DNA from 4 places in the Baekduia sp. genome. Region 3 is predicted to be linked to each of the others. Evidence: riboswitches for the same ligand, from Rfam matches in the RefSeq annotation. Region 3 holds a riboswitch; each other region holds the start of a gene.
What was found. A riboswitch is a leader RNA that binds a small molecule or an ion and turns the genes downstream of it on or off. The one in region 3 is predicted to bind cyclic di-AMP.

Region 1 (3,197 bases), on a different contig from region 3:
GGCGTCGTCGGCGCTGAGGCCGACGAGGTCGGGGACCACGACGTCGACGACGCGACGGACCCGCACGGCGGTCAGCGCCGGGCGAGCGCGGCCGGCGCTGGCGAGGACGTCGACGACGTTGACGCCGGGTTCGACGCTGATCTGCGCGCTCCAGGCGCCACCGCTCACCTGCGCGCGCTCGCCGCGCACCGTGACGGTCGCGCTCGCCGGTCTCACGGTCCCACGGACCTCCACGCTCGCCGTCCGCACCGTCCCGAGATCCTGCGGCGCGGTGACCTGCAGGCGCACGGGTGCGACCGGCTTGGCCGGCTTGTCGCCACCACAGGCGCCGAGCAGGAGGGCGCACGCTGCGCCGGTGAGGAGGGAGAGCCGCATGCGTCGAGGTCGCCGGTGCAGCACACCGAACCCCACCAGTATGCGACAGCGCCCGCCCGTCGTTAACTCCCGAAGCCCCCTGCTGGCACAGAGGGCTTCGGATGAGGAAGGTCAAACATGAGCGGAGGAGGAGGGTGCTACACGCTCACTCCAGTAGTCGGCAGCCGCCCGCACAGACTTGAGATGGGCCGGGCGCGATGTGGCCGGGCGGTGGCTCAGTCCGCCGCGCCGTTGGACGCCGGCACGAGCCGGACCGTCCGGCGGCCGCCGGCCAGGGCGCGCTGCCATGGGCCGACGCCGTCGAGATCCTGGCCGGCGTCGAGCAGCAGCGCCGCCAGCGTCAGCGCCTCGTCGCGCGGCTGCGGCGGCGAGGCGTAGGCGCGGTCATGGCGACCCGTCAGCCCCGGGCTGAAGCGATCGTCGACCTCGACCGTGAACGACGGGCCGAGCGTCAGGGAGAGCTGGTCGGGAGCGGACACCGCGCGCAAGCGTCGCAGGTGCGCGACGCTTGCGCCACGTGGACGAGCGGCCTCCGCAGCACTCGACGACACCGAACCCGCGATATGCGCGGGTTCGGTGTCGCTCAGCGATCGATCCCAGGGATCATCTGCCGCAGGCCGGCCAGGGCGTGGTGCCCTGCGCCGCCAGCAGCGCCGCGGCGCGCCGATCCTGCTCGGCCTCGGGCGCGGCGGCGGGGTCGCCGCTGCCGCCCATCGCCCGCCACGTCGCGCGGGTGAACTGGTACTTGCCGCGGTACTGCCCATCGGCGGAGATCGCCGTCGGATCGCCGCCGGACTCGCACCGGGCGATCCGACCCAGCGTCGCGGAGTCCGGTCCGACCGCGGAGGCGACCGCCTCCGGCCCAGCGCTGCTCGCCGGCGCCGCCGTCCCGGACGGCAGCTTCATCGCGCCCGCCGTCTGCGGGCCGACGATCCCGTCGACCGTCAGGCCGTGGGCGCGCTGGAAGGAGCGCACGGCGCGCGCGGTCGCCGCCGAGAAGCGGCCGGTCTGCCCGATGCCGAGCGCCGCCTGCAGGGCGGAGACGGCGCTGCCGGACGAACCGGCGCTCAGCGTGCTCGGGACCGGCGCTTGCGCGCTGGTCTGCGCCAGCGCCAGCGGGCCGCCCAGCGCCAGCACGGCGCCGAGGATCGCCACCGAGCTGCTGCCGCCGCGGCGTCGCCGTCGGCGGAGGACCGCCAGCCGTTGCGCCACAGCGGTCCGGCGCGCACGCGAGCGTTCCATGGACGCCTGGCAGGCGCGTTCGATCTCGTAGATCACGAAGGGTGCTTCCTTTGCTCTTCACGCCTACGGGGTTAGCTGACGGGCTCGCGCTGTAGAGCTGCGCTACGCCACAGATGTGGCGATTCGCCCCGGGACCCGCTCACGCGGATCCAGTTGGGTCCCCCGCTCCCGGCGACACGGCGCCACCGGGACTCGGCTGGTGTACAGCCGTGTAGGGAAGCACATCGGCACGACACATGCTGGGTGACAGAACGTTCGGGACCGAGCCGTCGGCGAGCCGCGCCGTCCTGGTTCGTACACTGCGCCCCAGCGCATGCCACCAGAGCCAGAAGCACCCCGCCGCAGGGATGACCGCCAGCCAACGCCGTGGCGGGTCGAGGGCGGACCGACCGAGAAGAAGCAGGGCCCGATGGGCATGCCACGCCCTCCCGGAGGCCGCCGCTTCCTCTACTTCGTCGTCGCCGTGCTGGCTTTGAACGTCCTGTTCGGCTTCCTGGTCCCCAGCCAGCCGAACCGGATCTCGGTGCCTTATACGCAGTTCCTCAACGAGGTCGACAAGAACAACGTCCGCGAGGTCACCTCCAAGGGGGATGACATCCAGGGCGTCTTCAAGGTCAAGGTCGACCCGCAGGACTCCAAGCACGAGTCCGAGACCAAGTTCAAGACCTTCCGTCCGGCCTTCGCGCCGACCAACGAGACGCTGCTCGCCCAGCTGCAGGCCAAGGGCGTCATCGTCAACGCCAAGCCACTGGACAACGGCCGCTCGCTGTGGGCCGACATCCTGCTCTTCTTCGGCCCGACGCTGCTGATCGTCGGCCTCTTCATCGTCATCGCCCGCCGCGCGGGTGGCGGCGCCGCCGGCCTGTCGGGCCTCGGCCGCTCGCGGGCCAAGCGCTATGACTCGGCCAGCACGTCGCGCACGACCTTCGCCGACGTCGCCGGCATCGACGAGGCCGAGGATGAGCTCGAAGAGGTCGTCGACTTCCTCAAGAACCCCGACAAGTACCGCTCGCTCGGGGCGATGATCCCGAAGGGCGTGCTGCTGAGCGGCCAGCCCGGCACGGGCAAGACGCTCCTGGCCCGCGCGGTCGCCGGCGAGGCCGACGTGCCGTTCTTCTCCATCTCGGCGTCGGAGTTCATCGAGATGGTCGTCGGCGTCGGCGCCTCCCGCGTCCGCGATCTCTTCACGCAGGCCAAGGCCGCGGCGCCGTCGATCATCTTCATCGACGAGCTCGACGCGATCGGCCGCCAGCGCGGCGGCGGCGCATCGCTCGGCGGCCACGACGAGCGCGAGCAGACGCTCAACCAGATCCTCACCGAGATGGACGGCTTCACGGGCTCTGAAGGCGTCATCGTCCTGGCCTCGACCAACCGACCTGATGTCCTTGACGCTGCGCTGCTGCGCCCCGGCCGCTTCGACCGCCGCGTCACCGTCAACCCGCCCGACGTCGAGGGCCGCGAGAAGATCCTCGAGGTCCACACGCGCTCGGTGCCGCTGGCTGACGACGTCGACCTCAAGGGCCTGGCCGCGACGACGCCCGGGATGGTCGGCGCCGACCTGCGCAACCTCGTCAACGAGG
Region 2 (3,197 bases), on a different contig from region 3:
GCCGACATGGTCAAGCGTCGCTTCTTCGACCACGTCTCGCCGGGTGGCGGGACGATGATGGATCGCATCAAGGCCGCAGGCTGGGTGCCGGTCGGCAGCTGGAGCGCGGGCGAGAACATCGCCTGGGGCTCGGGCTCGCTGGCGACGCCGGCCTCGATCGTCGACGGATGGATGCACAGCGCCGGACACCGCGCCAACATCCTGAACGGCGGCTTCACGCAGATCGGCATCGGTGTCGCCGCCGGCGCGCCGCAGGCCGGGGTTCGTGGTGGCGGCACCTACGTGACCGACTTCACCTCCGGCAACGCGTCGGCGTCGTCCAAGCGCCCCGCAGCCCGCTGCGCCACCCGTGCCCGTGCTGCACGGCGTCACGGACGCCGCGCCCACATCGCGCTCGTCGGGCATCGCGCCGCTGCTACGCGCCGCTGCGCGACCAAGCGCTAGCTCCCCGAGACCACCGCGCCCGACGCCGCGCAGCCGCTCCTAGCTCGGCGCGGCGATCGTGTAGCGCGCCTGGGCCCGCTTACGCGCCTTGGCGGCCTCGACCTCGCGGTCCTTCGGCGGCGCGTTGGTGACGAGCTCGGCCAGCAGCCGTTCGGTCACCTCGGTGACCGCGTCGATGGCGCGCGAGAACGCCTCCTCGTTGGCCTGCGACGGCTTCGTGAAGCCGCTGATCTTGCGGACGTACTGCAGCGCGGCAGCGCGCACCTCGTCCTCATTGGCCGGCGGCGCGAAGTTGTAGAGCGTGCGGATGTTGCGGCACATGCCTCCAGGGTAGAGGCCACATCCCGCACCGGGCCAGCATTGATCCCACATGAGGGGTCTGACCCCTCCACGCGGTTTCCGCTGCAAACTGCTGCCAACCAATTGTTGAGCGCAGATTAAGGGTCTGACCCCTAGAGGCCTAGTGGGTGGCGTGCGACGTAGCCCGCCGTCGACCGCTGGCCTGGACCCCAGCGGGAGCCGGAGGATGAGCGGCCGCTGGTGTCGTAACGGCGGCCGTTGACCACCATGAACGCGTGGCCGGCGTTGGCGTAGATCGTCACGTAGCGTCCGCGGCCGGGCTTGCCGTAGTGCATCAACTCGCTGGAGTCCAGCGGCGCGTCAAGGCGGCCCATGCCGTGCAGGACGTAGGAGACCGAGCCCGAGCAGTCATAGCCCGCGGCCCGGAAGCTGCCGTGGCCGCCGCCGTAGATGTAGGGCTTGTAGGCGATGCGGTTGCCGGCGGCGACCGCGCGGCGCAGGAGGATCACGTGGCGCGGGACGGCGAGCACGCCGCCGCGCAGGCCGGCGCGCTTGAGCACCGGATGGCTCCCACGGACGCCGAGCGCCTGCCAGGTGCCGGGGCCGACGATGCCGTCGGCCGTCAGCCCGTGGGCGCGCTGGAAGGCCTTGACCGCGCCCGAGGTCCCCGGCCCGAAGACGCCGTCGGCGCCGATGCCGAGCTTGCGTTGCAGCAGTCGCACGGACGAGCTGCGGCCCTGCACACGCGCACGGCGGCCGCTACCGACCACACCCGAGGCGTGCGCGCGGTGGTGGCGCGAGCGTCGGATCATCGACCACGTCACGGCGCCGACGATCCCGTCGGCGTGGAGGTGATGGCGGCGCTGGAAGCGCTTGACCGCGCGCGAGGTGCCGTGGCCGAAGATGCCGTCGGCCGGGGCGATGCCAAGGTCGCGCTGCAGGACCTTCACGCGCGTGCCATGGCTCTTGTACTTGAGCGACTTGGCGTCAGCGGAGGCCGACAAGGAGAGGGCGAGCAGGGCGGCGACGAACGTCGCGGCGAGCAGCGCCAGGAAGGGGCGGGAGATGAGAGCGGGCATGGTTGGGGCGCCTGCGAGGTGAGCTGTCGGGCTCGCGCCGCTGAGCGGCAGCGCTACGCGGTCATCCGAACCGCGATTCGCCCCGGCGACCGGGTCACGGTCGCAGTGGGTCCCCCGTCCGTTCGCAAGCGAACGATTCGGCGCGTGGCGGTTCTATCAGCCAAAATCCCTGCACTCCGCAAGATCGCTTGCAGCGACAGGGAGGAAGAACTACACGCCGACGCGCCGCAGCATCCGGACGGCGAGCGCGCCGAGGACGAACAGCAGGCCCGTGATCGCGACCAGCGCCGGCCACGTGTCGGCCCACGTCACGTGCGCCACGAAGCCCTGGCGCACGCCCTCGAGCACCTGCGTGACCGGGTTGACCGTCGCGATTGCCCGCATCCAGCCCGCCAGCAAGGCCAGCGGCGCGTAGGCGCTGGTGAAGAGCACGGCCATGAAGCCGACGGTCTGCATCAGCGGGGCGGCCTGTTGGGTCTTGAAGCGCAGCGCGACGAGCACGGCGTAGAAGGCGATCGCCGTCGCCAGGCCCATGACCAGCAGCGCATCGAGCGCCAGCGCGCCCACGCCCGGGAAGTCGACGCCGAGCGCGAACGCGACGATCAGCAGGAAGGTCGCCGGCAGGAGCGCCCGCAGCGCCGCGCTCGCCACGATCCCGATCAGGATCGTCGTGCGCGGCGCGGGACAGACCATCAGCCGGTCAAACCAGCCGCGCTCGATGTCGCGCGCCATGTTGACGCCCGTCGCCGCGCCGCTGAAGGCCGCGCCCTGCAGCAGGCCCACCGGCACGATGAACGTGCGGAAGTCCGTGGCGTCAAAGCCCGGCAGCCGCGCGGCCTCGCCGAAGACGCCGCTCAGTCCGACCAGGAAGATCGTCGGTGCCAGGACGCCCGGCACCGCGGCGCCGGGCACGCGCGTGATCTCGTTGAGCGCCCGCCGCACCAGCGCGCCGATGACGCGCAAGGACACCATCAGGCCGCGCGGCGCCTGCTCGAACGTGCGGCCCGTCAGCGGGCGGCCAATCGCCTCGCTGCTCACGCTGCACGCAGCCTTCCGCGCAGCGCCAGTACCGCAAGCCCGACGAACGCCCCGACCAGCAGCGCCGCGGCGGCGAAGCCCTCGAGCACCGGCGTCGCCGAGATCGATCCGATGATCGGGTCGCGCATGCCGTCGGCCACATAGCTCAGCGGGTTGTACTCCGCAAACCAGTTGGCGGGCGCCTGCAGCAGCGCCCGCGGGAAGAACGCGCTGGAGATGAACAGGATCACGAAGACCAGCGGGAAGATCCCTTGGACCGTCGAGGCGTTGCGCGCCCGCAGCGCGATCAGCACCCCGAGCGCCGCGAAGCCGGTCCCGGCCAAAGAGCCGATCGCC
Region 3 (3,197 bases):
TTGACCCACTGAGCGAAGATCGAGGACAGCTCGCGGGCGTGCTTGAGCTGGCCGGCGATGAAGGCCTTGCCGATGTCCGACAGGAAGTAGGGGTCGTCGGCGTCGAACATCGCGTTGGACCCGTCCTTGAACAGGCTCATGTGCGTGTGCATGCCCGAGCCGTTCTCGCCGAAGAGCGGCTTGGGCATGAACGTGGCATGCCAGCCGTACTTCATGGCGTACTCCTTGACCGTGATCTTGTGGGTCATGCAGTCGTCGGCCATCTTCAGCGCTGGGGCGTAGCGCATGTCGACCTCGTGCTGGGAGGGGCCGACCTCGTGGTGGGAGTACTCCACGTGGATGCCGAGCTGCTCGAGCGCGATGACGGTCTCGCGGCGGACGTCGGAGCCGGCGTCGAGCGTCGTGAGGTCGAAGTAGCCGCCCTCGTCGAGGACCTCGGTGCCGTTCTTGTCCTTGAACAGGAAGTACTCGAGCTCGGGGCCGACGTTGAACGTGTCGAAGCCCATGGTGTGCATGCGGTCCAGGGCCCGTCGGAGGACGTGGCGCGGGTCGCCCTCATACGGCGTGCGCTCGGGCGTGAGCACGTCGCAGAAGACGCGGCCGACACCCTGCTCCTCGGGCCGCCAGGGCAGGATCGCGAACGTCGACGGGTCCGGCATAGCGATCATGTCGGACTCCTCGATGGCGTTGAAGCCGGTGATCGAGGAGCCGTCGAAGCCCATGCCGTTCTCGAACGCGTCTTCCAGCTCGTTGGCGTTGATGCTGAACGACTTCAGCTGCCCGAGGATGTCGGTGAACCAGAAGCGGATGAAGCGGAGCTGGTGCTCCTCGACGATCGCCTTGACGTCCTCCACAGTGCGCGGCTGGTCGCTCATGGCCCGGGACCCTAGAGGATCGGGGCTGTCACGCTGGTCGGAAACTGGGCGCCGATGTGTCGAGCCACGCCGCGGGGTGGTCGAGGGACGACTGTTGGTCGGATACGGACCATCAGTCGTCCCTCGACGCTGATGGTGGGCCATCGGCGCCGGGGTCGCGCGGGATCTCGTCCCGCGCGCCCCGGAGGCGATGTGGCCGAAGGTGGTCGGGCTACGGGCGAAGCGTCGCGCGCAGCGGCGCGTGGTGCACGGTGGCGTGGACGACGTGCGCCGAGAAGGCGGGGGCCGTGGCCGCGCGATGGGCGACCGCAGCCTGCGAGGACGAGGTCATCGCCGCGAGCAGGATCAGGATCGCGCCGAGGGCGACGGCCCAGAGGGCGATGCGGTCGGGGCGCGCGCCGACGCGGTCCGAGGCAGTTCGGCCGCGGTGGCGCTGGGCCATCGAGGGCAGCCGACGCTCCGCCGGACGGCCCTTGATCTGGATGGTGCGGCGGGTGCCAGCCGGCGGGGGCGGCGTGGCGAAGGGGTCGTCGGCGGCGCTGAGGTGCGCCAGCTCGTGGGCCACGTCCGCGGGCGTCGCCGCGACGGTCGGGCCGTCGTCGAGGGTCAGCTCGATGGTGCGGGAGGTCGCGGCAGCCTCGCGGGCGGGGGCGTGCGACGCAGTGGGGACGAAGACGCCGTGCAGCGGATGGGCGACCCCGTCGCGCTCGGTCGTGAAGCGGCGGCGTGGGGCGAAGTCGATGTCCTCGCCCAGCCAGTCATCGGCCGGGCGACGGCTCGGATCGGCGAGATCCTCGCGTTCCTGCTGCACGTCGGCCCACCAGTTGGGCGCGTCCGTCGATGGCATGAAGTGTTCTCAGTCCTCTTCCTTGGGCTTACGGGGTTAGCTGACGGGCTCGCGCCGAAAGAGCGGCGCTACGCGGTATGCGATTCGCCCCAGTGCAACGTGGGTCCCCCGCTCCTCGCCCGGGCGTACCTGGACGGGGATTCAGCGGTTGTGAACGGCGGCATCGTAGCAACGTCGAAAATCCCTGCTAGATCGCAGAGTTATGGCAAGCGCCAACTGACCGCATAGTCAGGCATGCGTCGGACGGAACGTTCCCGCAACCTGCGGGAATCTCCGCCTTGACATTCCGGCAAGGACCTCAAGTCGAGTTGCCGACCTCGTGCGCATTCGCTCTTGACAGGTGTTCGAGCGGACGCGCGGCGCGTCGAAGCGCGCCTCAGCTACCGACCAGCAACCGTTGCGACGTAGTTCGCGACGTCTTTGGCGTCCGCGCCATAGAGCAGGCCGGCAGGCATCTGGCCGGCACCGCGGGCGCGGCCGTGCTCGATCGCGTCGAGCACGAAGGCGGGCTTGAGGTCGCCGCCGTTGAGCGTGTCGAGGTTCGGGCCCACGCGGCCGACGGCGTTGGAGCCGGCGAGCGTGTGGCAGGTCGCGCACTTCTCGGCAAAGAGCTGGCGACCCGTGGTCTGAGACGCGTTGAGGTCCACTCCACCGGCGCCTTGCTTGGCGTGATCCTCGCCGTTGGAGACGAGGATGAGCAACGGCACGCCGACGCCGACCACGAGGACGACGAGCGCGATGCCGAGGCCCCAGGCGCGGCGCGTGCCACGCGTCTCAGGGCGCGACCCCGCGGGGGGCCGGCCGCTCCGCATCGCCGCCAGCACGACCGAGAGGCCGATGGCGAGGAAGGCGAGGACGAACACCAGGGTGCCGATCACGTGCGGCACCCTATCCGGTGACCCGGTCCCCAGCGCAAGTCCTGGTTCTGACCCCGGACCGCGGCGGCCGCCGCGAGGGCCGCAGCAACCGTCCCCACCAGCGCCTTCGAGCCCCTCATCGTCGCCGTCCCGACGCGAAGCTCTGTGCCGCCGGCGCCACCGCACGGAAGTCCCCGGTGCCGGTCGCGGCCAGTTCCTCGCCCTCGCCGACCGCCGCCCGTTGCGCCTCCTCGCGGACCAGCTCGACGACGTCGGCTGCCGGCCGGGCCTGCAGATGGCCGCTGGCGTCCAGGCGCACCAGCCGCCGGCAGACGACGTTGATCGCCCCGCCCGCCGACGCATGGCGCTCCAGCACGCCCTCGGCCACCACCAGCGGCTCGGCGCGCACCACGACACGGTCGCGCTCGTAGACCTTCGGCGGCACGATCAGGTTGATCGTTCCCGTCTCGTCTTCCAGCAGCAGGAAGCAGACGCCCTTGGCGGTCCCCGGCCGCTGCCGCGCGACGACCAGCCCGCCGAGCCGCACCGCCGTCCCGTGACCCAGCCGCTTGAGGTCGCCGTTGGCCACCATCCCCTTCGCGCGCAGCTCGGCCCGCA
Region 4 (3,197 bases), on a different contig from region 3:
AGCCGCGCCGCGGTCTTGGGGCCGATGCCCGGGACGATCCGCGGGGAGCGGTCGGCGATGTGGGCGGCGCACTGCTCGCGACCGATCGCCACGAAGCCCGCGGGCTTGCCGAGGTCAGAAGCGATCTTGGCGACCAGCCGGTTGGGCGCGATCCCGGCCGAGATCTGGATGCCGGTCTGCTCCTTGACCGCGGCGATCAACTCGCGCAAGAAAGGCAGCGGCTTGTCGATGCCGGTGAGATCGGCGTAGGCCTCGTCGATCCCGGCTTGTTGGAGGACATCGACACGCTCGCGCACGAGGCCCCAGACCTCGCGCGACTTCTCGGAGTAGGCCTGGTGGTCGGGCGGGATCGTCACCGCCTGCGGGCAGCGCCGCCGCGCCTCGGCCGCGCTCATCGCCGAGCCGACGCCGAACTTGCGCGCCTCATAGGACGCGGTCGTGACGACCGCACGCGGGCCAGTGCCGGCGACGATCACCGGCAGCCCCTTGAGCTCCGGCCGCCGCTGCAGCTCGACCGACGCGAAGAACGCATCGCAGTCGAGGTGAGCTATGACGCGCTTCGCCACCCGTCAAAGGTACGCGGCGCACCCGACGCGCCCACCCCACCATGCGTCGAGGGACGACTGCACCACGCCCTCGGGGTTCAGTCGTCCCTCGATGACCCAAAGGGTGCATCGAGGGACGACTTTGGGGTCCTCAGGACCCACAGTCGTCCCTCGACGGCCCAGGGTGATGCCGCTAGCGCGTGGTGAGAACCGTGCCGGTCGAGCCGAAGCCGAGCTTGGCCTTCGTCGCGGCGGTCAGGTCGAACTCGCGGGCGCCCACGTAGGGGCCGCGGTCGACGACCGGCACGCGCACGGTACGGCCGCGGTAATGCAGCGTGACCTTCGTGCCGCACGGCAGCGACTTGTTGGCGACGCCGAGCGTGCCGGGCGTCAGCGTGCCGCCGCAGGCGAGGTGGCCGCCGTAGAGGCCGGGGCCGTACCACGAGGCGAGCGCCCGGCGGTAGATGCGGGCCGTGCCCGCCAGGTGGCGCGACGAGGACAGCTCGCGCGTGCCGCCGAAGTGGACGCGCACGCGCTTGGTGCCGGTGCGCGCCGCGCGCCAGACCAAGACGTAGCGGCCGTGGCGATCGGTGCGATCGTGGTCGACCGTCCTCCACCCGCCACTGCCCTTGGCCAGCTGCAGCGAGACGGCGCGGCCGGCGCCCGCCGGGCGCAGGGCGCCACGGACGACGATGCTGTTGCCCGCCATGACCGTGCGCCGCACGCTCCTGACGGTCAGCGAGGACGACGCCTTGATCGCGACAGGCGTCGCGGCCAAGGTGGGCGCTAATGGAGACTGCGTATCGGAGCTCGCGACGGACGGACCCGCCGCGACGATGGTCGTGCTGAGAAGCGCGCTCGTGAGACCCGAAGCGCGCAGGTTCTTGAGCCTCAAGGAGAGGCACCTCCTACGTGATCAGCGCCTGCGGGGTTAGCTGTCGGGCTCGCGACAAGCCGCGGCGCGTGCATCGGGCACGCGTCGGTCAATCGCTACGGGGCCAGTGGGCCCCGACTCGCCCCAGCCGGTCGGATCGCACTCACGACCGGCAGATGGGTCCCCCGCCCGTCTCCGATCAGGCGGAGACGGTTCGGCGTTCGAACAAGTGTTCGTTCAGACTATCCCGAGACCCGGGCCGCTGTGTGAACCGGGTCACACAACCAGCGGTCAGCCATTGACAGCTGTCAGGCCGAGAGCAGGGCCTCGGCGGTGCCCGCCAAGACCATCGCGGCCAGCGCGGGGTACAAGCTCGCGAACGGATGCATCCCCTCCGCCATGCGCTGCTGGGACACCGCGATGTAGCGATCCATCTCATTCAGCACTTCACGATGCTGCGCACCGTCAGGCGCCTGGCAGGCCAAGCGCGCCAGCGAGAACGCCTGGGTCGCATCACCCTGGAGGAACGTGACCTGCACGGCCGTGGCCACGTAGCTGATCACCCGCTCGAAGCTGAGCACGCGGGCGCCGAGGTTGCCCGTGCCCGCCGCCGGGCCCAGGTCCAGGAGGTCGTCACCGGCGAGCACCCGCTCGATCTGACCGCCGGCGATCACCGCAGCCTGCTCGGGCGTCAGCCCGACCGCCCGCGCGCAGCGCAGCATCAGCAGCGCCGGATACCGCGGCCCGCCGTACGGCATGTCCGAGGCGTACAAGATCTGCCCGGGCGGCACGGTGGCAAACAGCGTCAGCATGTCGCTCACGTGCCACCACGACGTGTCGAACAGGATGTTCGGCAGTCGGCCCACGTGCGGCGCCAGCAGCCCCAAGTCGCTGATGCCGGCGTGCGCGAGGATCAGCCGGGCGCCCGGATGCTCGGTCGCCAGGTGCACGATCGGGTCGCCGAGGTCAGGGATCCCGCGGCCGGCGTGAAAGAGCACCGGCAGCCGGTGCTCTCCGGCCAGCGCGACGAGCTCCTCGACAACCGGGTGCGGGAGCACGAAGCCATCGCTGCGCGGATGGAGCTTGAAGCCCCGGGCGCCGGCCGCCAGACAGCGGCGCGCCTCCTCCATCGCATCGGGCGCCTTGGGATCGATGCGCGCCAGCGGGACGAGCCGACCATCAGATTCCGCACACGAGCGCAGGACCCAGTCGTTAGGCCCGCGATAGCCGTCGGGCTCCTGCATGGCGAAGACCAGCGCGCGCTGCTGGCCGGCCGCATCCAGCGCCGCGATCAGCTCTTCTGGATCGGCCTCAAAGCCATCGGGATCGTGATGGCCGATGTGGGTGTGGGCGTCGAACCAGGAAACGCTTTCCCCCAGCCACGCAAGCTCGCGCGACCACAGCTCGACGAGGACGTCTTCGAAGGGCAGACCGACCACCGGCACGGTGCGCACCCTACCCGAGTGGTCAACGGCGTTAGGCGGCTACGCCGTCCTCCGCGCGCAGCGACCCCAGTTCGGCGCGCAGGCGGGCGAGCCCGAGGCGGATCCGACTCTTGGCGGTGCCGAGCGGCACGCCGGCGCGCGTCGCGATCTGGTCGGCGGTCAGCCCGCCCCAGTAAGCGAGCACCAGCGCCTCGCGCTGGGAGTTGGGCAGGCGGCCGAGCGCGGCGCGGACGTCGGAGCGGTCGGCCGAGGCAAGCGCCAGGTGATCGGGCTGCAAATCGGCGCCGCGGGAGACGTCATGGGCGACGACGACCTTCAAGCGATCCTCGGCCC

Region 1: it holds a riboswitch for cyclic di-AMP, as region 3 does, so the genes downstream of both, VGO10_RS11770 (transglycosylase family protein) here and VGO10_RS13630 (hypothetical protein) in region 3, are expected to answer to the same signal.
Region 2: it holds a riboswitch for cyclic di-AMP, as region 3 does, so the genes downstream of both, VGO10_RS00420 (peptidoglycan-binding protein) here and VGO10_RS13630 (hypothetical protein) in region 3, are expected to answer to the same signal.
Region 4: it holds a riboswitch for cyclic di-AMP, as region 3 does, so the genes downstream of both, VGO10_RS20975 (septal ring lytic transglycosylase RlpA family protein) here and VGO10_RS13630 (hypothetical protein) in region 3, are expected to answer to the same signal.

Annotation. Positions count from the first base shown of each region.
Region 1 is NZ_DASYJG010000049.1:20,441-23,637, reverse strand. Features, by position in the region: gene VGO10_RS11780 (PASTA domain-containing protein) at 1-375, opposite strand, end outside; gene VGO10_RS11775 (hypothetical protein) at 591-854, opposite strand; gene VGO10_RS11770 (transglycosylase family protein) at 979-1,653, opposite strand; cyclic di-AMP (ydaO/yuaA leader) riboswitch at 1,664-1,825, opposite strand; gene ftsH (ATP-dependent zinc metalloprotease FtsH) at 1,931-3,197, shown strand, end outside.
Region 2 is NZ_DASYJG010000002.1:21,961-25,157, reverse strand. Features, by position in the region: gene VGO10_RS00430 (CAP domain-containing protein) at 1-444, shown strand, start outside; gene VGO10_RS00425 (DUF2277 domain-containing protein) at 484-765, opposite strand; gene VGO10_RS00420 (peptidoglycan-binding protein) at 897-1,823, opposite strand; cyclic di-AMP (ydaO/yuaA leader) riboswitch at 1,832-1,966, opposite strand; gene VGO10_RS00415 (ABC transporter permease) at 2,034-2,861, opposite strand; gene VGO10_RS00410 (ABC transporter permease) at 2,858-3,197, opposite strand, start outside.
Region 3 is NZ_DASYJG010000061.1:29,379-32,575, forward strand. Features, by position in the region: gene VGO10_RS13625 (glutamine synthetase family protein) at 1-875, opposite strand, end outside; gene VGO10_RS13630 (hypothetical protein) at 1,087-1,722, opposite strand; cyclic di-AMP (ydaO/yuaA leader) riboswitch at 1,733-1,879, opposite strand; gene VGO10_RS13635 (c-type cytochrome) at 2,103-2,600, opposite strand; gene VGO10_RS13640 (DNA polymerase III subunit alpha) at 2,716-3,197, opposite strand, start outside.
Region 4 is NZ_DASYJG010000098.1:93,294-96,490, forward strand. Features, by position in the region: gene dinB (DNA polymerase IV) at 1-566, opposite strand, end outside; gene VGO10_RS20975 (septal ring lytic transglycosylase RlpA family protein) at 739-1,323, opposite strand; cyclic di-AMP (ydaO/yuaA leader) riboswitch at 1,452-1,649, opposite strand; gene VGO10_RS20980 (amidohydrolase family protein) at 1,728-2,864, opposite strand; gene VGO10_RS20985 (RNA polymerase sigma factor) at 2,896-3,197, opposite strand, start outside.